One region of the Agrobacterium sp. 22-210-1 genome, then DNA from elsewhere that is predicted to be linked to it. Evidence: predicted binding sites of a transcription regulator. Region 1 holds the regulator's gene; the other holds the start of a gene.
The links. Region 1 encodes PhoB, which activates phosphate uptake and scavenging genes when phosphate is short. Its sites were predicted from a motif close to TGTCATNNANCTGTCAT; they were not measured.
Positions count from the first base shown of each region.

Region 2: the regulator PhoB is predicted to act here: its motif matches at 8,220-8,236, upstream of ACQZ5F_RS12520 (DUF1045 domain-containing protein).

Region 1 is NZ_JBNWCI010000001.1:2,236,668-2,248,815, reverse strand. Features, by position in the region: gene phoR (phosphate regulon sensor histidine kinase PhoR) at 1-1,114, shown strand, start outside; gene ACQZ5F_RS11280 (substrate-binding domain-containing protein) at 1,310-2,344, shown strand; gene pstC (phosphate ABC transporter permease subunit PstC) at 2,616-4,100, shown strand; gene pstA (phosphate ABC transporter permease PstA) at 4,097-5,419, shown strand; gene pstB (phosphate ABC transporter ATP-binding protein PstB) at 5,434-6,249, shown strand; gene phoU (phosphate signaling complex protein PhoU) at 6,348-7,073, shown strand; gene phoB (phosphate regulon transcriptional regulator PhoB) at 7,104-7,787, shown strand; gene ACQZ5F_RS11250 (GcrA family cell cycle regulator) at 8,176-8,709, opposite strand; gene ACQZ5F_RS11245 (aspartate aminotransferase family protein) at 9,140-10,339, shown strand; gene argF (ornithine carbamoyltransferase) at 10,395-11,312, shown strand; gene ACQZ5F_RS11235 (Hsp33 family molecular chaperone) at 11,557-12,148, shown strand, end outside.
Region 2 is NZ_JBNWCI010000001.1:2,487,264-2,499,411, reverse strand. Features, by position in the region: gene exbB (tonB-system energizer ExbB) at 1-1,099, shown strand, start outside; gene exbD (TonB system transport protein ExbD) at 1,106-1,591, shown strand; gene ACQZ5F_RS12550 (TonB family protein) at 1,588-2,514, shown strand; gene ACQZ5F_RS12545 (Ldh family oxidoreductase) at 2,645-3,634, shown strand; gene ACQZ5F_RS12540 (helix-turn-helix domain-containing protein) at 3,858-4,103, opposite strand; gene ACQZ5F_RS12535 (helix-turn-helix domain-containing protein) at 4,572-5,612, opposite strand; gene phnN (phosphonate metabolism protein/1,5-bisphosphokinase (PRPP-forming) PhnN) at 5,700-6,299, opposite strand; gene ACQZ5F_RS12525 (alpha-D-ribose 1-methylphosphonate 5-triphosphate diphosphatase) at 6,296-7,432, opposite strand; gene ACQZ5F_RS12520 (DUF1045 domain-containing protein) at 7,429-8,127, opposite strand; gene phnE (phosphonate ABC transporter, permease protein PhnE) at 8,413-9,762, opposite strand; gene phnE (phosphonate ABC transporter, permease protein PhnE) at 9,762-10,748, opposite strand; gene phnD (phosphonate ABC transporter substrate-binding protein) at 10,821-11,726, opposite strand; gene phnC (phosphonate ABC transporter ATP-binding protein) at 11,812-12,148, opposite strand, start outside.

The DNA of each region.
Region 1 (12,148 bases):
CATCGCCATTCTGGCGGTTCGGGAACGGCCAATGGCGCCCAAAACCGATGAAACCGCGGTTGCGGAAACGGATGAACCCGAGGTGCCCGCCGAAAGTGTCATTTCCGGTGTCAGGGCCGGCCTTGCAGTGCTGGATACGCCGGTCTTCATCCTCGACAAGAATGCCAGCGTGCTGTTTCAGAACGGTGCGGCCGAACGTGCTTTCGGCCAGCTTCCGCCCGGCGCGCATATTTCCGCCCGCCTGCGATCTCCCGGTCTGCTGGATGTCATCCGCGAAACCATCACCACCGGCCAGCCCAATCAGGTCGAGCATTCGGAGCGTTTTCCATCCGAACGGGTCTTCATCGTTCGCATCGCCCGTGCGGATGCGGGGGAGGTGGCCGGCCCGCCATTTTACATATTGTCGTTCCGTGATGTGTCGGAGCTTCGCCGCATCGACCGGATGCGCAGCGACTTCGTCGCCAATGCCAGCCATGAATTGCGCACGCCGCTCGCCTCGCTGCGCGGCTTCATCGAAACCATGCAGGGTCCGGCTCGCAACGATCCGAAGGCACAGGAACGTTTCCTCGCCATCATGCTGGATCAGGCAACCCGCATGAGCAGGCTGGTGGATGATCTGATGTCGCTTTCACGGCTGGAGCTGCGGGCGAATATCGCGCCTGACCAGAAGGTCGACCTCGTCCCCGTCATCGGACATGTGCGGGACGCGCTGCTGCCGCTCGCCAATGAGCTGGATGTCGAGATCACCCTACATCTGCCCGACCGGCCGGCAGAAGTGCAGGGCGACCGCGACGAACTGGTGCAGGTGTTTCAAAATCTCGTTGAAAATGCTTGCAAATATGGACAGGAAGGCAAGGTCGTGGATGTCTGGCTGCGCGCCGAACCCGGCAAGCCGGTGGAAGTGAGCGTCATCGACAAGGGGCCGGGCATTCCCGCTGAACATGTGCCGCGTCTGACGGAGCGGTTTTATCGCGTCAGTGTCGCCGACAGCCGTTCCAAAAAAGGAACGGGTCTGGGGCTTGCCATTGTCAAGCACATCCTCACCCGCCACCGTGCCCGCCTCATCATCAAATCGGAATTGGGCAACGGTACGGACTTCACGGTCAGATTCTGACATAAAATATCTATCTGCTTTTACTGTCGTAAAATTTTATAAATTAAATCAATAATTTAGGTTGTCACAAATCTTTCACTGAAGTGACATAAAAGGATGTGGCTACGGTGGTTAAGAAAAGGTCGCCGAGCGCATGCTTTGAGCGAGTGCCGCTATCGGCCGCGTCCACAAACAAGCCCACGACGGGAGAGACAAATGAACATCCTTAAATTTTCCGCAGCAGCTCTGGTGGCTTCTGTCGCCTTCGCTGGCGCCGCCGCTGCTCGCGACCAGATCCAGGTTGCCGGTTCTTCCACGGTTCTGCCCTATGCCAAGATCGTTGCTGAAACCTTCGCCGAAACCTTCCCGAACTTCAAGGCTCCGGTTGTTGAGTCCGGCGGCACGGGCGGTGGTCTGAAGGCGTTCTGCTCCGGCGTTGGTGAAGGCACCATCGACATCGCCAACGCTTCGCGCGCAATCAAGAGCGACGAACTGGCCGCCTGTAAGGCTGCCGGCGTTGCCGACGTTCAGGAAGTGAAGATCGGTTACGACGGTATCGTCTTCGCAATGGACGCTTCCAACAAGGACATCAAGCTCGAGCCGAAGGATCTTTACCTCGCTCTCGCCGCTGAAATCGTCAAGGACGGCAAGCTCGTTGCCAACCCCAACAAGAAGTGGTCGGAAGTCAACAAGGAACTGCCTGATGTAGCGATTGCCGCTTACATCCCGGGTTCCAAGCACGGCACCCGCGAAGTCTTCGAAGAGAAGATCATGGCTGACGGCTGCAAGGAAGCCGGCGCTACCGACGCCATCAAGAAGATCGTCACCGATGCCAAGCAGGCAGCTGCAAAGTGCATCGCTGTCCGTAAGGATGGCGCCGCGGTCGACATCGACGGCGACTACACCGAAACGCTGGCCCGCATCGACGCCAACAAGACTGGCCTCGGCGTCTTCGGCCTCGCTTTCTATGAAAACAATGCTGACCGTCTGAAGGTTGCCACTGTTTCTGGCGTTGTTCCGTCCACCGAAACCGTTGCCAGCGGCAAGTACCCGGTTTCCCGTCCGCTGTTCTTCTACGTGAAGAAGGCTCACCTGGGCGTTATCCCGGGCCTCAAGGAATATGTCGAGTTCTTCGTTTCTGACGACATGATCGGCCCTGATTCCCCGCTCGCCAACTACGGCCTGGTTGCCGCTCCGGACAAGGAGCGCGAAGAAATCCGCGCCAAGTTCGCAGCCGGCGCTTCCATGTAATAAAGACGAGGGGCGCGGCTTGCCGCGCCCCTTGTTTCGCCCGGTGCCTCTCCGCTTCGGCGATTGTCTCCGGTTGACAGTTCCGATCCATCGCCATCCACATAATTGTTTATGGATTACAGATGGATAGGTTGTATCAACCTTGACGCTTGCCAGACTTTGATACAGTCAAAAGGCAGGCATCTCTGGATGGTCCAGCGGTCTCGTTTTGATGACTTTTTGATTTGCCCGATATCGCACCGTGCTCTTGAGGCACGCCGAGGGAATTCTAATGAACACATCGATCCTTTTGCTGATACTGGCGCTGATCGGCATCGGCAGTTATCTGCTCGGCAGCCGCCGCGCCATTGCTCTGTCTGGCGGGCGCCCCGCCAGCATGCATTCCCGTGCCGGTTATCACGGCTCCTACGCGGTCGTCTGGGCGGTGTTGCCCGCGGCGTTCATTCTCTGTGTCTGGCTCGTTATCAGCCCGCTGGTCGTCACTTCTGCCGTGCGCGGCAATTTTCCCGAAGATGTGCGCGCCCAGTCCGAGGCGCAGCAAAGCCTGACATATGGCATGGTGAGCTCCATCGCCCGTGGTCTTCAGCGCCTGACGGCGGAAGAAACTGCGCAGGCAGACGCGGATACAGCCGCGGTAAGGCCGCTTCTGGCATCGAAAGGCGTCGCGATCGCCGGCGATCCTGAGCGTTATATGGTCGATGCTGCCCAGACGCTGAACACGATGACCACTACAAGCCGCATCGCGATGATCGTCATCGTGCTGGCGGCCGCGTTCGCCGGCGCCGCTTATGCGCTGCGTTCGATCGCTCCGCGCTTTCGGGCCCGCAACAAGGTTGAAAGGGTCATTCTCGCATCCTTGCTTGTTGCCTCGTCCATCGCGATCTTGACGACCATCGGCATCGTCCTGTCGATGCTGACGGAAGCCATCCAGTTCTTCACCATGGTTCCGGCACACCAGTTCTTTTTCGGAACCGTGTGGGATCCGCGTTTCGCCGCCGCCGGTGCAACGGACTCCTCCGGCCAGTTCGGCCTCATCCCGCTGCTTGCCGGCACGCTCTATATCGGCTTCGTCGCCATGCTGGTCGCGGTCCCGGTCGGTCTGTTTTCGGCGATTTACATGTCGGAATACGCCTCGCCGCGCCTGCGTTCAGTGGCAAAGCCGCTGCTCGAGGTGCTCGCCGGTATTCCCACGATCGTCTATGGCTTCTTCGCGCTGACGACGGTGGGTCCTTTCCTGCGAGACATTTCCACGCAGATCAGCGGTCTCACAACCGGCAACTATGCCAATTTCATCCAGGCGCAGAGCGTCATTACCGCCGGCTTTGTGATGGGCATCATGCTCATTCCCTATGTCTCTTCACTGTCGGACGATATCATCACCGCTGTGCCGCGTTCGTTGCGCGACGGTTCTCTCGGTCTTGGTGCCACGCGCTCTGAAACCATCAAGAAGGTCATCGTTCCTGCCGCTCTTCCCGGCATCGTCGGCGCCGTGCTGATGACGGCGTCGCGTGCGATCGGCGAAACGATGATTGTGGTTCTCGCCGCCGGTGTTGCGGCCCGCCTGCAGATCAACCCGTTCGAACCGATGACCACGGTGACGGTCAAGATCGTCAGCCAGCTGACCGGCGACCTTGAATTCACCTCGCCGCAGACGCTTGTCGCCTTCGCGCTGGGCATCACGCTTTTCGCCATCACGCTTTGCCTGAATATCTACGCGCTTTACATCGTGCGCAAATACCGGGAGCAATATGAATGACCGACATCGTTTCTCCCACAGCCGGTGCTGCCGCCGGAAACAGCGCCACGCGCCGTGATATCGGCATCAAGCGCCGCTATGCCGCCGAACGCCGCTTCCGCGCCTATGGAATGGCAGCGATTTCCTTCGGCCTCATCTTCCTCTTCCTGCTGCTCTGGTCGGTCGTATCCAAGGGGTACACCGCCTTCCAGCAGACGATGATCACGGTTCCGGTCGAGTTTTCCGAACTGATCATCGATCCGAAGAATGAGCGGGCCGCAAACCCCGCAAAGCTGATGACGGCCAATTATCCCGTTCTCGCCCGAGATGCGGTTGCCAAGGTTCTGGGCGTCGCGCCGACGGACCGCGCCGGTCTGCGCGCCGTCAACGTCATGATCTCCGACAGCGTCCGCACCCAGCTGCGCGACATCGTCGTCGCCGATCCTGCCGTTATCGGCACCACGCGCAACGTCACGCTTCTCGCATCGGGCGATGTGGATAGTGCCTTCAAGGGCCAGGTCGATCTGACGGTGGATGAAGCCAACCGCCGTATCTCGAACCAGCAGCTCGGCTGGATGAATCAGCTCGCCGAAGGCGGCCAGCTCGGCAAACATTTCAACACCGGCATCTTCGTCAACGGCAATTCGAGCCGTCCGGAAGCGGCGGGTGTCGGTGTGGCGCTGATCGGCTCCTTCTATATGATGATGATCGTGCTGGTTCTGTCGCTGCCGATCGGTGTCGCAGCCTCCATCTATCTCGAGGAATTCGCGCCGAAGAACCGTTTGACGGACCTTATCGAGGTGAACATCAACAATCTCGCGGCAGTTCCCTCCATCGTTTACGGTCTGCTCGGCCTTTCCGTCTTCATCAACTTCATGGGCTTTCCGCGCTCGGCCTCTCTGGTCGGCGGCCTTGTCCTGACGCTGATGACACTGCCGACAATCATCATTGCCACACGCGCCGCACTGAAGGCCGTGCCGCCGTCGATCCGTGCCGCAGCACTTGGTCTCGGCGCCTCGAAGATGCAGACGATCTTCCATCACGTTCTGCCGCTCGCCATGCCCGGCATTCTCACCGGCACCATCATCGGCCTTGCCCATGCGCTGGGTGAAACGGCGCCGCTGCTCTTGATCGGCATGGTGGCATTCGTTGCAAATTATCCGACAACGCCGATGGATCCGTCCACGGCTCTGCCGGTGCAGATTTACATGTGGGCGAACGAAGCGGAACGTGCCTTTGTCGAAAGGACATCCGGCGCTATCATCATCCTGCTTTTGTTCCTCATCGTCATGAATGTTGGCGCAATCCTGTTGCGTCGCCGCTTCGAACGGCGCTGGTAGAGGGAGATTGAGCAATGAACATGTTGTCGGAAGCAGCAGTTGAAAAGGCGCTGGACAAGAAAATGAATGAAGTTTCGTACAAGATGATCGGCAAGGACGTTTCGGTTTTTTACGGCGAAAAGCGTGCGCTTTACGACGTGAACCTCAATGTCCGCGAAAACACGGTCACTGCGCTCATCGGTCCGTCCGGTTGCGGTAAATCCACATTCCTGCGTACCTTGAATCGCATGAACGATACGATCGATGGCTGCCGGGTCACCGGCAAGATCACCCTCGACAGCGACGATATCTACGATCAGGCGATCGACGTCGTGGAATTGCGCGCCCGCGTCGGCATGGTGTTCCAGAAGCCGAACCCCTTCCCGAAGACGATTTACGAGAACATCTCCTACGGTCCGCGCATCCACGGCCTTGCCCGTAACAAGGCGGATATGGACCAGATCGTTGAACAGAGCCTGCAGAAGGCCGGCCTGTGGAACGAGGTGAAAGACCGTCTGCAGGAATCCGGTACCGGCCTTTCCGGTGGTCAGCAGCAGCGTCTGTGTATTGCGCGCGCGGTTGCCGTCAGCCCGGAAGTGATCCTGATGGATGAACCCTGCTCGGCGCTCGATCCGATCGCAACCGCCAAGGTCGAGGAACTGATCCACGAACTGCGCGCCAACTTTACGATCGTCATCGTCACGCACTCCATGCAGCAGGCAGCGCGTGTTTCCCAGCGTACGGCCATGTTCCATCTTGGTCATCTTGTCGAAGAAAACGAAACGGACAAGATGTTCACCAATCCGGACGACCAGCGTACGCAGGATTACATCATGGGCCGCTTCGGCTGATTTCCGGCCGGCGCTTTATCGAAACCGAACAAGACTGGTGCCTTTGCCGTGCCCCGTTGGCGTGCACGTGCATGAAGGCCAAGCCGGAGGATTAGACCATGACACAGACAACGACCCATTCGCATATTCTGTCCGCTTATGACGAGGAATTGAAGTTCCTGACGCGCCGCATCGCCGAAATGGGCGGTCTGGCCGAGCAGATGTGCGCCGACGCCGTGCGCGCACTGGTCAATTCCGACGCTGCGCTTGCGCAGAAGGTCATTTCCGACGACGCGATCCTCGACCATTCCGAGCGCGAGATCGGCGACAAGGCCATCGTCACCATCGCCAGACGGCAGCCTGTCGCGGCCGATCTTCGCGAAATCATCGGCACGCTGCGTATTGCCGGCGATCTCGAGCGCGTTGGCGATCTCGGCAAGAACACCGCCAAGCGCGTTATCGCGGTTGCCGGCACCGGCGTGCCGCGCAAGCTCGCCCGCGGTCTCGAACATCTGTCGGAACTGGCGCTGGTGCAGCTCAAGGAAGTACTCGACGTCTATTCCACGCGTTCTGCCGAGAAAGCCAACGCCATTCGTGAACGGGACGAAGAAATCGACGCCATGTACACGTCGCTCTTCCGTGAGCTTCTGACCTACATGATGGAAGATCCGCGCAACATCACCACCTGCACACATCTTCTGTTCTGCGCCAAGAACATCGAGCGTATCGGCGATCATGCGACGAATATCGCTGAAACAATCTATTACATGGCCACCGGCAGCCAGCCGGAGGGTGAGCGTCCGAAGGACGATAGTTCCAACACACTCGGTTCGGTGACCGAATAACAGACAGGCAGAAGCTTGCGGAGTTAGTATATGGTGCCCAAGATTGCAGTTGTGGAAGACGAGGAAGCGTTGAGCGTCCTGCTTCGTTACAATCTCGAGGCTGAGGGATACGACGTCGACACGATACCCCGTGGCGACGAGGCGGAAATCAGGCTGCAGGAACGTATTCCGGATCTTCTTATCCTGGACTGGATGTTGCCCGGTGTTTCCGGCATCGAACTGTGCCGGCGCTTGAGAATGCGGCCCGAAACCGAACGCCTGCCCATCATCATGCTGACAGCGCGCGGTGAAGAAAGCGAGCGGGTGCGCGGTCTTGCCACCGGCGCCGACGATTATGTCGTCAAGCCATTCTCGACGCCGGAACTCATGGCCCGCGTCAAGGCGATGCTACGCCGGGCCCGCCCGGAGGTTCTTTCATCGGTGCTGAAATGCGGCGATATCGAACTCGATCGCGAAACCCACCGCGTTCACCGCAAGAGCCGCGAAGTGCGCCTCGGACCGACGGAATTTCGCCTGCTGGAATTCCTGATGACATCTCCGGGTCGGGTGTTCTCCCGCTCGCAGTTGCTGGACGGCGTCTGGGGTCACGATATCTACGTGGATGAGCGCACCGTTGACGTTCACGTAGGGCGCCTGCGCAAGGCGCTCAATTTTTCGCACATGCAGGATGTCATCCGCACCGTTCGCGGTGCTGGATATTCGATGGAAGCCTGAGCTAAGCCGAACAGCAGCTTCAATCAGCACAACATCTGACCAAAATCAAAAGGCCCGACACCATTCCGGTTTCGGGCCTTTCGGTTTTGAACCTTTCCCAAACACGGCACCTTGACCTTTTGAATGGACAATCGGCGGCCTGTTCGCATGCGGATTGTGGGCTAGAGTATTTCCAGTAAAGCGGTTCTACGTCCGGAAAATACGTAAAAACAAAGAGATAGGGCACGTCCAAAGATGCCGTTTAAACCGGACGTGCCTGGCCCGGGCGGCGTGGAGGAAAGGCCGAACATTCCACCGGCGATTGTTTTCCGGAACCGGCCTGAATTTGTCATAAAAAAACGGGCCCGAAGGCCCGTAGTTTTTGAGTGCTGAATGCGTGCCGCAACACTCAAGCCTTGCGGCGCTCACTGACCGGCTGGTAGGCGAGTTTCGCATGGAACTTGCAATAGGGTGAGGATTCCAGCGCTTCGCAACCGCAGAAGTGGAAATCGTCTTTCAAGGGATCACCGACCGGCCACTTGCAGGTGCGCTCGGTCAGTTCCGTCAGCGTCAAGCGACGGGAAATCGGCGTCACTACATTTCTGGAAGGAACGTAATCGAGAACCTGCGCGGTTTCGATATCGATCTCTTCATGAAGAGCCGTTGCTGCGTTCGAACGGCTCATGGTGCGGGCCGGCGCCGCGCTGACGCGTGCCGTGAAATTTGTCGCGCGCGGGGCAGGGGCCGCGGTGCGCTTGGGCGCGGAGCGTGCCGAAGTGACCGGTCCGCCGGCCTTGACGCGTCCCGGTAGATTGAGACGATGGACCTTGCCGATCACGGCATTACGGCTTACACCGCCCAGCTGCGCTGCTATCTGGCTGGCGCTCAGTCCTTCGGCCCACAATTTCTTGAGTTTCTCGACCCGCTCGTCTGTCCAGTTCATGCCGCTTCTCCGCTTGTCGCGTATCTTTCGGCAGAATCCCTCTCCGTCTCGCGGGCGCGCCGCGAGCGTGGTTTCTGCCGGATTTTAGGTGACTAGTTCCGCCGCAATGCAGTCTAGTAATTAGCGATTAACCTAGTGCCAGCCCGACTCCGTGGCAAGAGTCGCGGGAATCATCTGGAATCGATTTTCCGGTTTTCCCCAACTTGCTGGTGCGTTGAGTCTGAAAGGCAACACCTTGGGCCTCCTTCGGTGGCGCCTACTAGTGCTTGAGAAGCCCGGGAAACGCGGACTTTTGTTGACATCGGCAAACGAAGTGACAATAGTGCCCCTGCCGCCGCGAGGCGGCATTTTTGATTTTCAGGCGAGGGATAACCTCGCGAGCCTATTGACAACCTTATGACAGCGCATCCGCGCAAGGAGTGATACAGCCATGGCCGAAGCCGCCGCGCCATTGTTCGATACGTTTGCAAGAGCCCCGCTGCGCTTCGAGCGCGGTGAAGGCGTCTGGCTGTTCACGGAGAGCGGCGAACGATATCTGGATTTTGCAGCCGGTGTTGCGGTTAACTCGCTGGGTCACGCTCATCCGCACCTCGTGGAAGCAATTAAGGCGCAGGCCGAGAAGGTCTGGCACGTCTCGAACCTTTATGAAGTGCCCGGACAGGAAAAGCTCGCTAAACGGCTGACGGAAGCAACCTTCGCGGACAAGGTGTTCTTCACCAATTCCGGTGCTGAAGCGCTGGAATGCGCCATCAAGACCGCGCGCCGTTATCACTATTCAAAGGGCCACCCGGAAAAATTCCGCATCGTCACCTTCGAGGGCGCGTTCCATGGCCGCACGCTGGCAACGATCGCTGCCGGCGGCCAGCAGAAATATCTCGAGGGTTTCGGTCCCAAGGTCGAAGGTTTCGATCAGGTTCCTTTCGCTGATGTCGATGCCTTGAAGGCTGCCATCACGTCTGAGACGGCCGCGCTTTTGATCGAGCCTATCCAGGGCGAGGGCGGTATTCGCGCGCCGAGCAAGGAATTCCTGCAAATCCTGCGTGGATTGTGCGACGAGCACGGCCTTCTCCTGATTTTTGATGAAGTCCAGACGGGCGTCGGCCGCACGGGTAAGCTGTTTGCCTATGAGCAGACCGGCGTTGCGCCTGACATCATGGCGGTTGCCAAGGGTATCGGCGGCGGTTTCCCGCTTGGCGCATGCCTTGCAACAGCGGATGCCGCCTCCGGCATGACGGCCGGTGTGCATGGCACCACCTATGGCGGCAACCCGCTGGCAATGGCGGTCGGCAATGCGGTGCTGGATGTCGTTCTGGCCGACGGTTTTCTGGAAAAGGTTCGTGATGTCGCGCTGGTCTTCCGCCAGGGACTGGCATCGCTCAAGGACCGCTATCCTGATGTAATCGAGGAAATTCGTGGCGAAGGCCTGTTGATGGGCATCAAGGCGAAGGTTCCTTCGGGCGATCTGCTGCAGGCCATGCGCGCGGAGCACCTGCTCGGCGTTCCGGCAGGTGACAACGTCATCCGTCTCCTGCCGCCGCTCGTCACCACGGCGGAAGAGGCCCGCGAAGGGCTGGCGCGAGTGGAAGCGGCTGCCGCCTCCCTGACAGCGAAACAGGCGAAAATCGCCTGAAACCAATCAAGGGCGGGCCTCTTCCCGGAGGCTCGCGAGCATGGGACAGTTTGAAATGGCTTCACCAAAACATTTTCTAGACCTTTCGGCCGTTGGGTCGGAGGATTTGCGGACGATTCTTGATGATGCGCGGGCGCGCAAGATTGCCACCAAGGCCGGCACTGCGGAAAAGCCGCTTGCCGGCAAGATGCTGGCGATGATCTTTGAAAAGCCGTCCACCCGAACCCGCGTTTCCTTCGATGTCGGCATGCGTCAACTCGGCGGTGAGACCCTGTTCCTGTCGGGTACGGAAATGCAGCTCGGTCGTGCGGAAACGATCGGTGATACGGCCAAGGTTCTGTCGCGTTATGTTGACGCCATCATGATCCGCACCACGGATCATTCGCGCCTGCTTGAGCTTGCCGAACATGCAACCGTGCCTGTTATCAACGGCCTGACGGACGACACCCATCCCTGCCAGATCATGGCGGATATATTGACGTTCGAGGAACACCGCGGTCCGGTGAAAGGCAAGACCATTGCCTGGACGGGTGACGGCAATAACGTGTTGCACTCTTTCGTTGAGGGCTCGGCCCGCTTTGGTTATCGCATGAATATGGCGGTGCCCATGGGCTCTGAACCGCATGACAAGTTCCTGAACTGGGCGCGCAATAATGGCGGCGAGATCGCGCTATATCATGATGCCGACAAGGCGGTTGCCGGGGCAGATTGTATCGTTACCGACACCTGGGTATCGATGAACCAGGAACACAAGGCGCGCGGCCACAACATCTTCCAGCCCTATCAGGTGAATGAAGCACTGATGGCCAAGGCCGATAAGGACGCACTGTTCATGCACTGCCTGCCGGCGCATCGCGGCGAGGAAGTAACGGACGGCGTTATCGACGGGCCGCAATCGGTGGTCTTCGATGAGGCGGAAAACCGGCTCCACGCACAGAAGTCCGTCATTGCCTGGTGCATGGGCGTCATCTGACGAATATCGTCGGTTCCGACTGATGCCTGGCCAGGTGCTTGAACTTGGCCGCATACATTACCATCTGTGGGACTTCGAAGAGGCTCGTCGGTTTTTTGCTGGCGGGCCATCATCAAGATTTGCACGATTTTCCCCGGAGGCGGTTTCGCTTCCCGGATCTCTGTGCGACAAGCGGAAAAAGCACATTCAAAAAGCCGGACTTTTGGACGGTAGCGGCGCAACGGCTGCGCCAGGGAGTTATGATATGGCAGATGTAACGGTTGAACTGGACGATCTCGTTCTTGCTGGCGACGACAAGGTCGTGCCCTTTCAGGTCGAAGGTCTGGATGTGCGCGGTCGCGCCGTACAGGTTGGGCCGCTGCTGAACGCCATCCTCGAACGGCACGACTATCCCACGGTTGTTGCCCGCCTGCTGGCGGAAGCGACCGTTCTGACGGCGCTGATCGGCACATCCCTGAAGTTCTCCGGCAAGCTTACGGTGCAGACCAAGGGTGACGGCCCGGTGGACCTTCTGGTCGCGGATTTCACCGCACCCGAGAGCATGCGCGCCTATGCCCGTTTTGACGAAGAACGACTGGCCGAGGCAATCGCAGCCGGCGCCACCTCGCCCGAACAGTTGCTGGGCACCGGTATTCTCGCTTTTACGATCGATCAGGGTATGGGTATGCAGCCCTATCAGGGCATCGTTCCGCTGGATGGCTCGTCGCTGGAAGAAATCGCCGGGGTTTATTTCCGCCAGTCGGAACAGCTTCCCACCCGCGTGCGCCTCGGCGTTGCCGAGTTCTTCGACCGTGACGGCGAAGGCAAGCCACGCCATGGCTGGCGTGCCGGCGGCG
Region 2 (12,148 bases), 250 kb from region 1:
GGGTTTGGCTCAGACAGCATCCGAACCCCAGGCCCAGCCCGCGCCTCAGGCGGAAACGGTTCAGCCCGCCCAGCCGCCGGTGGAAACGCCAGCGACGCCGAGCGCTCCGGCACTCCAGCCTGTTGCGCCGCCGTCCGCAACCGCACCGGAACAGCCGGCCGCTGCCCCCGTCCAGCCGCCATCGAACCAGCCTGCACCTGCTCAGTCCGCAACTGAAGGCGCTGCGCCGCAGCCGACGCAGACCGAGCAGCCACCCCAGACGAATGGAACGCTTGCGCCGAACGAAGTCTCCACTCCGGTAGAGCCCGTCAGCCCCGAGCCCACCAGCGCCCAACCCGCTAGTGCCGAACCCACTAGCGCCGAGCATCGTGCGGACATCCCGCATAACCTGTCGCCATGGGGCATGTTCATGGCCGCGGACTGGGTCGTGAAGGGCGTGATGATCGGTCTTGCCTTCGCCTCGCTCATCACCTGGACGGTCTGGGTGGCGAAGTCTATCGAGCTTGCGGGTGCGCGGGTGCGTGCCGGGGCAACGCTCAAGGTCATTCGCAGGGCGAAAACCCTGACGGAAGCGACCGATGCCGTCGAAAACAAGGGCGGACCGGCGGCACTCATGCTGCGCATGGCAACCCATGAAATGCAGCTTTCCGATGCGGTGGTCGAACACACGGACGGCGGTGGCATCAAGGAGCGTGTCTCCTCGGCACTGTCGCGTATTGAAACCCATGCCGGTCGCCGCATGTCACGCGGAACCGGTGCTCTGGCGACAATCGGTTCCACCGCTCCTTTCGTCGGCCTGTTCGGCACGGTCTGGGGCATCATGAACTCCTTCATCAGCATTTCGGAATCGCAGACCACCAACCTTGCCGTCGTGGCGCCGGGCATTGCCGAGGCGCTGCTCGCCACCGCCATCGGCCTCGTTGCCGCTATTCCGGCGGTGGTGATCTACAACGTCTTTGCCCGTTCCATCACCGGTTACCGTCATCTGCTGGCGGATGCCGCCGCCGGCGTGGAGCGCCTCGTGAGCCGCGATCTCGATTTCCGCCGCATTCCGCCGGGCAGCACCAGCAAGCCCGCAGTCTCGCTGGTTGGACGGTGATCGGTCATGGCTGGCGGTATTCGCGAAAATAGCGGAGACGATCTCTCCGAAAACCACGAGATCAACGTCACGCCATTCATCGACGTGATGCTGGTTCTGCTCATCATCTTCATGGTAGCTGCGCCGTTGGCCACGGTGGATGTGAATGTTGACCTTCCCGCATCCACCGCCAAGCCGGCGGAGCGTCCGGAAGAGCCGCTTTATCTGACGGTCAAGGACGATCTCTCGCTCAACCTCGGCAATGATGTCGTTGCCCGGGAAGCACTGGCGGCCTCGATCGACCGGCAGACGGGAGGCAAGAAGGATACGCGCATTTTCCTGCGCGCCGACAAGGCGGTCGACTACGGTCACTTCATGGAAATCATGAACCTGCTCAGGGATGCCGGCTATCTGAAGATCGCCCTGGTGGGTCTGGAAAATGTCGGTGCGGCATCGCCGCCCGCCAATGCTGCCCAGCCCGCCGCGCCGACGGCGCCGGGAACGGCGCCATGACTGAAAACGGCTACCCGCAGTCCCGACATTCCCGTCTGGGGGAAGTGACGCTGTGGTCCGCTGCGGCGCTGCTGATGCTGAGCGTTCATGCCGGTTTTGCCTATTATCTGATGCAGGAACCGGAAGAGCTCGATGCCGGTGGGCCGCCGCCAGCCGCGATCATGATCGAGATGGCGGCGATACCGGAAGCCGTCCACACCGAGGAAACGACACCGGCGCAGGACGTCGAGGACGCCGAAGAGGTAAAGAGCGACAACAGCCAGCCGATGGAGGAACCTCCACCGGAGGAACCGCCGCCACCCGAACCGGTTGCGGAAACGCCACCGCCGGAACCCGTGCAGCCGCCGGAACCGCCGGTTGAGGAGATTGTCGAGCCGCAGGAAATTCCTGAGCCGGTAGAGCAGATCGACCCCGTGCAGGAACAGATGATGGCGGAACTCGAAAATATCGAGGTTCCCTTGCCTGTCATTCGGCCGCCACCGCCGCCCGTTGAAAAGAAGGTCGAAAAGAAAGAGCCGGAAGAGAAAAAGAAGGTCGAGCGCCAGCGCCCCAAACCGCAGCAGGCATCGGAATTGCGTGAAACGGCAAAGGCCGAGGCACAGCAGTCCGACAGGACAGCGGCATCGCGCAACAATGCCGGGTTCTTTTCTTCTTCTTCCGCCTCACCCGCAAAATGGGGATCGAAGGTTCGTTCCCATATCCAGCGGCGCAAGCCGCGTTCGCTTCGCAGTGATGCAATGACAGCAACGGTGCGGTTCAGGGTCAATGATGCAGGCGCGATCAGCGGGGTCAGCGTGGTCCAATCCACCGGCGATTCCTCAATCGACCAGCAGATTGCGGCTTGGATTCAGAGTGCGTCACCTGTGCCTGCTCCGCCTCCGGAAGCAAGCAAGACGATCACGCTACCGATCAGCATCCGCTAGAACCCGTTTAAATCAAACGGACATGTCCACTATTCCTCACGCGCATATCCGTTTGCGCGTGAATAAGATTTCGCGAATGTTTTCGATGGTGTAGGTCTTTGTCGACTTTACCAAGCAGAGGCATTCCGGAATGAAATTCTCAATCGCAGAGGCGGAGGATCTCGTATCCTCTATCTTTGAGCGCAACGGCGTTCTGCCGCAAAACGCCCGCTCGGTCGCGAAGGCGCTCGTCGCATCTGAAGCTGCCGGCCAGCGCGGTCACGGTTTTCGCCGTATCCCCGTTTATGTCCGCCAGGCGCGGGTGGGAAAAGTCGATGGCAAGGCGCGGCCGGTGGCGACGCGCGTGAAGCCGGGCGTCCTGTCGATCGACGCCAACCACGGCTATGCCTATCCGGCGATTGATTGCGCGCTGGAGCAGTTGCCTGAAATGGCCCGGCAGCAGGGCATTGCGCTTGCCACCATCCATCGTTCCCATCACGCCGGCGTCATGGCATTAACTGTCGAGCGTTTTGCCGAGATGGGTCTTGTCGCGCTGATGTTCGCTAATGCGCCAGCATCCATGGCCCCGTGGGGTGGCAACAAACCCCTCTATGGCACCAATCCGATCGCATTCGCGACCCCGGTTGGCAACGCCGATCCTCTGGTGATCGATCTGGCGCTTTCCAAGGTCGCGCGCGGAAAGATCATGGCGGCCCGCCAGAAGGGCGAGACTATTCCGGGTGACTGGGCGCTCGACAGAAACGGCCGGCCAACGACCGACCCTGAAGAAGCCATCGAGGGAACCATGGTGCCCGCGGGCGAGGCGAAGGGTGCCGCACTGGCGCTGATGGTGGAAATCATGGCCGCGGCGCTCACCGGCGGAAATTTCGCGTTCGAAGCCTCTTCCCTTCTGGATGATAAGGGCGCGCCACCATCACTTGGCCACACGATCATCGTCATCGATCCGGTATCCTCGGGTGGTGCAGTCTTTACTGAACGACTGGCGCTCATAGCCGGCGAGATAGAAAAGCAGGAGAATGTCCGCTTGCCCGGCCGCCGTAGCCAGGGCGTTCGCCGGCAGGCGCTGAAAAGCGGCATCGTCGTCGAAAGCGATATTCTCGTTGAAATCCAGTCGCTTTAAACAGCTGTAAAATGAAAAACCCGGCGGACCTGATGATCCGCCGGGCAAACCGTTTATGGCCGCTTTGCATTTGCGTCGATATGGACAGGAAATCATTTCCGGTCCGCTTTTGGTCCGCCATCCCGCCATCGAAATGATGGGATTTTGACGCAGAAAGCCGCTCATCCGGTTTTGGCTTATGGGAAGGGGACGTCTCCACATAAGCCTCTGAAGCGAAAAAGCCTTAGATATCCTGCTCGATCAGGCCACGCAGCAGGGCAATGCTGACGGCATTCAGCAGATTGGTGGCACCCAGCCGGTTACGCACCACTTCCAGCGCGTCCTTCACCTCTGCTTCGGTCGCACCGGTCACAAGGGCGATGTGGGAGGGGTGTTTACCCCGCGCCACCAGTCCCAGATAGTGCCGTTCCCGGTCAGATAGGGCGATCTCGCGCGTCTGGCGATGTTCATGCGGCGTTTTTAAAGACATGTTCTTTCTGCCTCAAAAGAGATTGACCTTCCCGGCTTTGCGATCAGGTAATGATTTCATTCCCCGAGGCCCGCCCGCGAACGTTCTGTCTGCACGCGAACGGAAACGTCGATTTCGCCAATAAGTTTCATCCAGCATCAGGAATATGCAATGATGGCCGCTTTCGCAGCCAGCCGGCCCAGCATCGACGTTGTTCCTGGGCATAGGGAGCGCTGCCCCACTGACACTCACAAAACCGGAATCGGTTGTGGATCAGAACAATGTGCAGATTCAAAGCTTTGGAATGTTTTCCGTCACACCCGAAGGGCCACGCGGCGCTCTAATAGGCGATATAATGCGCCAATAGAATAACATCTCGCGCCAAGTTTTGCGCTTTTATTGTTATGTTTCGGCACAGAAGCCGGGAAAAGCCGACATATTTCTGAATTTTAATGTGTAATTTCGAAATATTGGTGCTGAAAATCTGTTTTATCCGGCGGAATGATGCGCATGTTTCTTGCGAATATCCGTCGGAGTCGCCCCAAACCAGCGGGAAACGGAGCGCGAAAACGCACCGGGCGTCGAATATCCCAATCGATAGCTTATGTCGGAAACAGAAAGGTCGCTCTCCACCAGAAGCTTGAAGCCTGCATTTTTGCGTATGGCGTCCTTTATCTCGTTGAGATTGGTGCCAAGTTCGGCAAGCCGCCGCTGAAAACTCCGTTCGGAAAGATTGAAGTAGGGGGCGATTTCGCCAAGTGAAAGCTCCGCATCCGACAGCCGCATCTGCATATACCGTTTTACCTGATCGATGAAATGTGTTGCATCCGCTGATGTTTCCGGTCGCAGCATCCGGCATTGAAGGTTCATCAGTTCGAACAGCCGCTCATCTGCGTTCGGATTGGCCACGTCGAGGAGCGATACAGGAAGACGCATCGTGTGGATCGCCTGGGAGAAGCTGATCCGCTTGGTCATTCTTTCTTTAAATAGCTGAATATTATTCGGTTTCTGTCGCTCCAGACCGATTTCGACCTGATTGATGCGCTCACCCAGAATATCGCGAAGACGCTGGATCAGAACTGTCAGGGAAAGATCCACATATTGATCACGCTTGACGATGACGGGCGCGAAGGACCAGGAAAGCGTTACATGTGTGGTATCCGTAACCATGGTAAAATTGCTGTTGTTGGTCGCATAATAAACGTGATCCTGAAGAAATCGCAGGAAAGCCCGCACCGTCGGCGCGCTGATCAGACCGTAACCAAATGCACCGGATGCGCCGGCCGGAAAAGCGGAGGCGCATTGCAGACCGAAGGCGTCGTCACCGGAAATCAAGGCGCAGGTTTCGAGCAATCGGCATAATCTGTCGAGGCTTATGCGCTCCGTCAAACTGTCGAAAGTGGCGGGATCAATATCGAGAGCCTTGCAGATGGGGACGATATCGATGCCGCGCGAGCGCGCATAATTGCTAACGCCGGCGGCCAGACCAGCCACCACAGTTATCTCGTCACTGACCCTCTTTTCGGGCATCCCTCGCCTTGGCGTACCATGTTTGGAAATTGTCGCCTGATGGTAAGCTTTGTGTGACCTTTTGTCGAGCGGTCCGGGCCGGGGACATTAAGATCGGTCGGGGCCGACGCTTTGTTCCAGCACCTGCATGATGGTCTTGCCCGCATCTTCGATCGCGCCGCTATTATCCACCGTCGTTACGTCAAAGTCGCCGACGACCGTAAGCGAGCTGCGTTCCAGGCGCCGCAGAATATCCTCGCGGCTTTCCCGCCCGCGCTGTTCCAGCCGCTGCGCCAGCACTTCCGGCCGGGCGACGATGTTCACCACCCTGAGACGGGAAAAGGCGGAACTGAACTCAGGCAAGGCCGAGCGGGAACCGTTGGCAATAACCACGTCTCCCGCCTCAAGTTGGCGATAGACGGCAGCCGGGATGCCATATTTCAGCCCATGCGCCTGCCAGAAGACGGCGAATGCGCCCTCATCCTGCAGCCGGTTGAACTCCTGCATCGAAACGGCATCGTGATTTTCGCCGCCGGCATCCCCGCTGCGGGTAATCACCCGGCGGGTGAAATGAAAGCCGGGCCGTCCGGACAATTGCCTTGCCGCATAGTCCATCAGCGTATCCTTGCCGGCCCCGCTTGGGCCGACAACCACGATCATCGTGCCGGGCGTTTTCTCACGCCGGCTGTCTTCTCCGTTGCCGGTCATGCCACGCGCTTGCCCTGACGCCAGACCGAGCGGGTGACGGGCACGCCATCTTCGCGGTGAACCCGCACCAGATCGGCCCGCAATCCAGTTGCGATACGGCCGCGGTCAAGAAGACCAACCGTCCGAGCCGGCGTCGCGGTCACCATACGCAGCGCTTCCGGCAGGGTGATGGCTTCCACCTGATCGGCGAGCAGGAACGGTGCGAAAAGCAGGCTGAACGGCACATAGTCGGAAGAAAGGACATCCAGCACGCCGATCTCGGCGAGATCGCGGGCGGCGATGTTGCCGGAGTGAGACTTGCCGCGAACGATGTTCGGAGCGCCCATCAAGACGCTCATGCCGGCGCTGTGAGAGGCTTTTGCAGCCTCGACGCTGGTGGGGAATTCCGCCAGTTTAACGCCGTGGCCGATGGCTTCGCCCACATGCGCTTCGGTGGCGTCGTCATGGCTTGCGACGGTGATGCCGCGTTTGGCGCAGCTGGCGGCCAGATAATCACGGTGCTTGGCGGAATATTCGGCCGATGCGGCCTGCCGCCGGCGCACGAATTCGGCAAAAGCCTCGTCGCTCAGCCCGCGCTTCTTCTGGTAATAGAAAATGTACTGATCCATGGACTGGAACTGGCGCTGACCCGGGGAGTGGTCCATCAGCGAAATCAGCCGCACACGCGGATCGGTTTCGAAATCTTCGAAATGATCCAGAACATCAGCGGAGGCGACCTCACAGCGCAGATGCAGCAGGTGATCTGCGCGCAAGCGGTTCTGATCCGCCGCCGCTTCGATGGCGTCAGCCATTTCCCGCATTTCGCCCTTTTTGAAGCCGCCATCCTCGTCCGAGCCGAGCCTCAGGCAATCGAATACGGTGGTGATGCCTGATGACGCAACCTGTGCATCATGGGCCTGAATGGCGGCGATCTTATCCCAGATCACGCCGGGGCGCGGTGAATAATGCTGTTCCAGATGGTCGGTATGCAGTTCCACCAGACCCGGGATCAGGAAATCGCCTTCGAGGTCTTCTCCGGTTTTGGAGGCGCCTTCACTGATATCGGCAATCTTGCCGTCGCGGATCAGAACGGACCCCAGAATGATATCGTCTTCCAAAACGATACGGGCATTGGAGAGGGCGTGCTCGGTCATGGGTTCGCATCTTTCTTTGGCTGCTGGCCAAACGGGTGCCAGCGATGAACGATAAAGGGCGCGCCGCGCGTTTCTTCAATGAACAAAGCGAGGCCGGAAATGGTGAGAGGCTGATCGACGAATTCGGCAAAACGCGCAGAAAGCACCTCTTGCATGGTGGGCTGGTCGTCCTCGTCGATACGACCGGTCAGTGTCATGTGAAAACGGAAGTCGTCCATGACATGCGGATAACCCCAGAGTGACAGATTTTGCCGCTGGCTTTCCGTCAGCATTTGTGGCCGCCGGCGGGCAATATCGGTCTCGGACAGAGGCGCGCGAAATCGGTCAAAATGGTCGACGATCTCGGCCGCGAAATCCTGCAGTGGCTGGTAGGTCCGGTCTGGAACCAGCGCGAAAAACGGTCCGAGCGCGCCAACGACGACACGCGGGATGTCGAAGGCCGGCTGGCTTGCGGCAAAACCCTCGACGGCGGCGAGAAGCTCGGCCTCGCTGTATTTTTCGGCAAGCTCGAAAGGAGCCTTCAGGGTTGCGTGGAAACCGTAACGGCGGGGTTCTTCCGTCATTTCCGCATAGGCGTCATGATCATCATGCAGCGTACCGGAAAATGCATTGCGCCCAAGCCAGCGCGACGCTGCTTCAGTCAGCGGATGATCTTTAGCCGGAGAAAAATAGATGGCGTAGCGCACGGCAAGCACTCTTCAGTGTCATGGAAAACCAGGGATGAGAAGCTATTTGGCGTGACTCGCCCGCTTCCCGCAAGGTCAGGAGTGCGAGGTAATCGCTTTCCGTGACAGAATGATGATGCAGATGGAAAAAAGCACATTCGAAATGCGGTTAAGCCCCCGCACGCACCTTTGGGGTGCCCGGACCTCGGGGTGAATGCGTCAGGGACAAAAAAACGTCTTTGTGCGGGTGGTTTTATGGGGCGGGGAAAGGAAAGCCGTTACGGCCTTCGCATACAGTCCCGCCCCTTTTATGGCCTAATGCTGCGTTTTCCCAATCAGGCGCGAACGCAGCGAATTGGAGATATGGTCGAACAGGAAAACGACGAAGAGGATGAGCAGGACCATATAGGCAACCTTGTCCCAGTCGGCGTTGGTACCCATCGCTTCCAGCAGCTTCAGGCCGATACCGCCCGCACCCACCGCACCGATGATCGTGGCGGAGCGGGTGTTGCTTTCCCAGAAATAAAGCGACTGGGAAATGAAGACCGGTAGTACCTGCGGAAGCACGCCGAAACGATTGACGGCAATCGGGGAAGCACCGACCGATTTGACGCCCTCGCGCTGCTTGTCATCGACATTCTCCAGCGCCTCGGCATAGACCTTGCCGAGCGCTCCGGTATCGGTGAAGAAGATCGCGGCAATGCCGGGGATCGGTCCGGGACCGAAACTGCGGGTGAAGAACAAAGCCCAGATCAGCATGTCGATCGAACGCAGGAAGTCGAACAGACGCTTCATGCCCCAGTTGGCAGCCCTGTTGGCGGTGATGTTGCGCGCGGCGATGAAGGCGAGCGGCAGGGCAACGAGCGTGCCGAACAGCGTGCCCACAAAGGCCATGACCAGGGTCTGCATCAGCTTGGAAAGAATATCGGCATGCTGCCAGACGCTGTTGTCGAGGAAATCATCGACCATGTGGTTGATATTCGAGCGCTCGGGATCGAGCCTCTCACCCCACAGCGCCAGAGCCGCGAGTTCGCCATAGCCTTTGCCCCAGAATTCCGACTTGGTATCGAACAGGAAGTTTGCCCATCCGAGGAACCGGCGCTGCACATAGACCTGGCTGGTGCGGATTTCCGCCTGGCCGGCAAAACCGTAATGGACGAGAACCTTGTTACCGTCCTGCTGGATTTCTTCCGGCAACCCCTCAGGTGCCCGCGCCTGCTCACCATTGATGATGACGGGGTAGTTCTTGCCGTCGACATAAACATCCACCCGGGTTGGCGTCACGTCGAGGCGGTTTTCCATGCCTGCATAAATCACGCTGTAGCCGCCATCCGGCAGGGGCAGCAACCAGTCGATCCTTGAGTCGACCGGATATTGCCCGCGGCTGGACCACTGCGGCGCCACCTTGCCATCTTCGAAGCGCAGGCGCGGCTGGGCACGCCAGGAATACCAGTCCTGAATATAGCTCGAGGCTCGATCCCAGCGGCCCTGCATGAAAGCCGGCCCGACATTAAAGAAGAAAAAGCAGCTGATGAGATAAACGACGGTGGCGAGAATACCGACCAGCAGACCGTAACGCTGCATGAAGCCGCGTTTGAAAATCGCGGGATGCGCGGCGGTCAGCCTTTCGCGCTCGGCAGTGTTGAGAATGAAGCTTGAGGACATCAGGCTGCTCCCCGTCCGAATTCGAAGGATTGATGGCCGATCAGTCTGCGGCGCAGCCAGCTGGAAAACTGGTCGACGGCGATGATGGTGATCAGCAGCAGGATGATGATGGCATAAGTTTTGGAAGCATGATCGTTGCCGATCGACAGCCGGAACACCTCCCCGATGCCGCCGCCGCCGACAGCACCGATGATGGTTGAGGCACGCACGTTGATTTCGGCGCGCAGCAGCGCGTAGGAGACGAAGTTAGGCAGAACCTGCGGCACGATGGCGAAACGGACCCGCTCCAGCCAGTTGGCGCCGGCGGCGCGCAGGCCTTCATCGGGCTTCATGTCGGCATTTTCCACCACTTCGAAGAACAGCTTGCCCAAAGCGCCGATCGTGTGGACTGAAATGGCGATGATCGCCGCAATGGGACCGATCGAGAGAATGGCGGTCAGCAAGCCGGCGACGACGATTTCCGGAAAGGCGCGCAGCACTTCCATTACCCGGCGCACCACCCAGCGCACGAGACCGGCGCCGACAAGGTTTGTGGAGGCGAAGAAACAGAGCACGAAGGCGAAGCCGGTGCCGATGATTGTCGAAACAAGCGCGATGTTGAGCGTGATGATCAGCTGATAGATGAAGTGCGGGATGTAGAAGCTGTCGGTGATGTAAACACGGTCTGCGACGTAATTATATTTCAGCGAACCGTCCGCATAGGGTGACGGCAGGTCGAACATCGCCCGGAAGATTTCCAGCGGGCTGTCCGGCACGAAGGTTTTCATGAAGTCGAAGAAATAGGGCAGGCGCTCGAAGAATTTGCCTGAATTGGCCGCGTTGGCGAAGTTCAGGGAAGCGGCGAGGATGACGAGAAAGATCACGAGCGAAATAACGGTATAAATCCGTCTCGTCGCAAGCTGCTGTTGATAATGACGCATGACCGTCTGGGACGATGCGCTCAATCCCTTGGGGGAGAGGGTGCCATGATGCAGTGAGGTCGCCATGCCGCTTTTTTCCTTTATTGGCAAAAGCGGCGGCGCCGCAAGGCACCGCCGCTTTCGGGTATGATCGCAGGATCAGCCGCCGATAACGGACTTACGGGCGTCGATGATCGTCTGGTAGAAGGACGGGTCGACCTTGATGTAAGCGGTGTTCTTGCCCTGGGTGAAACCCTGGAAGCAGGCGAGGTCCTTCTTCGGCAGTTCCATGAAGAAGTTTTCTACCTTCTGCTTCATGGCGTCGCCGAGCTTGTTGGTGACCATGAGCGGGCCGTTCGGGATCAGCGGCGACTTCCAGACTTCGACGATATCGTCCATGTCGAGGTTGCCCTTCTTGACCATCTGGTAGAGGTTGCCGGCGGTGTAGCCCTCTTCCCACTTGCCAACGCCCGAACCGAAGGTGGTGCCAACGTCGAACTTCTTGTCGAGAACGGCGAGAACGAGGTTTTCATGGCCGCCGCCGAAGCCGGTTTCAGCGAAGTACTCCTTCACCGGAACGCCGGTTTCCTTCGGAATAGCCACGTTCGGGACGAGGAAGCCCGAGGTGGAGTCAGGATCGGCAAAACCGATCTTCTTGCCCTTGGCGTCAGCCAGCGTCTTGATGCCGCTGTCCTTGCGGGCAACCATGATCGTGTAATAGCCGGTCGAACCATCGGCGCCGGCCGTGGTCAGGATCGGATCGACGGCTTTCGGATCGGCAAGAGCGATCTTGGCGTAGGAGGACGCGCCCATGGAAGCGATGTCGATGGTGCCGCCGAGCAGACCCTGGATGACGCCGTTATAGTCCGGCGACGGGAAAACCTGAACTTCGGAAACGCCGGTCGCAGCCTTCAGGCCATCGGCAACGCACTTCGTGTTGCGGATCTGGTCGGCTTCGTTTTCCGAACCGTCGAGACCGATACGCAGGACCTTGACGTCCTGAGCCATGGCGGAACCGGCCAGAACGCCAAGGGCGACTGCCGAAAGAAGGATTTTCTTCAACATGGACTTTCTCCTGTTTCCCGGCGAGCCGGAGTTTGTTGTGAAGTGTCGGCCCTTGACGCGGGCACAAACGATGCTGAGCGGTTCCTCAGAGCCCGGCGAGAGCGAGCGGTTCGGGACCGGCAGATTGCTGCACCGGACGCGCGGGAAGCTGCGCGCCGGGAATATTGATGCTGGTCGAGGTCATGGTCTCATCGATGCCAGCCCCTTGAGAATCGGTTCCGTAAATCTCCGTTACGGCCGAAGCGGTCAGTTCCGCCGGCGTTCCGTCAAAGACGACGCGGCCCTGCGACATGCCGATGATGCGCTCGCAATAATTGCGTGCCGTATCCAGCGTATGCAGATTGGTGATGACGGTGATGCCTTCGCGCTCGTTGATGTCGCGCAGCGCATCCATCACGATCTTGGCGTTGAGCGGGTCGAGC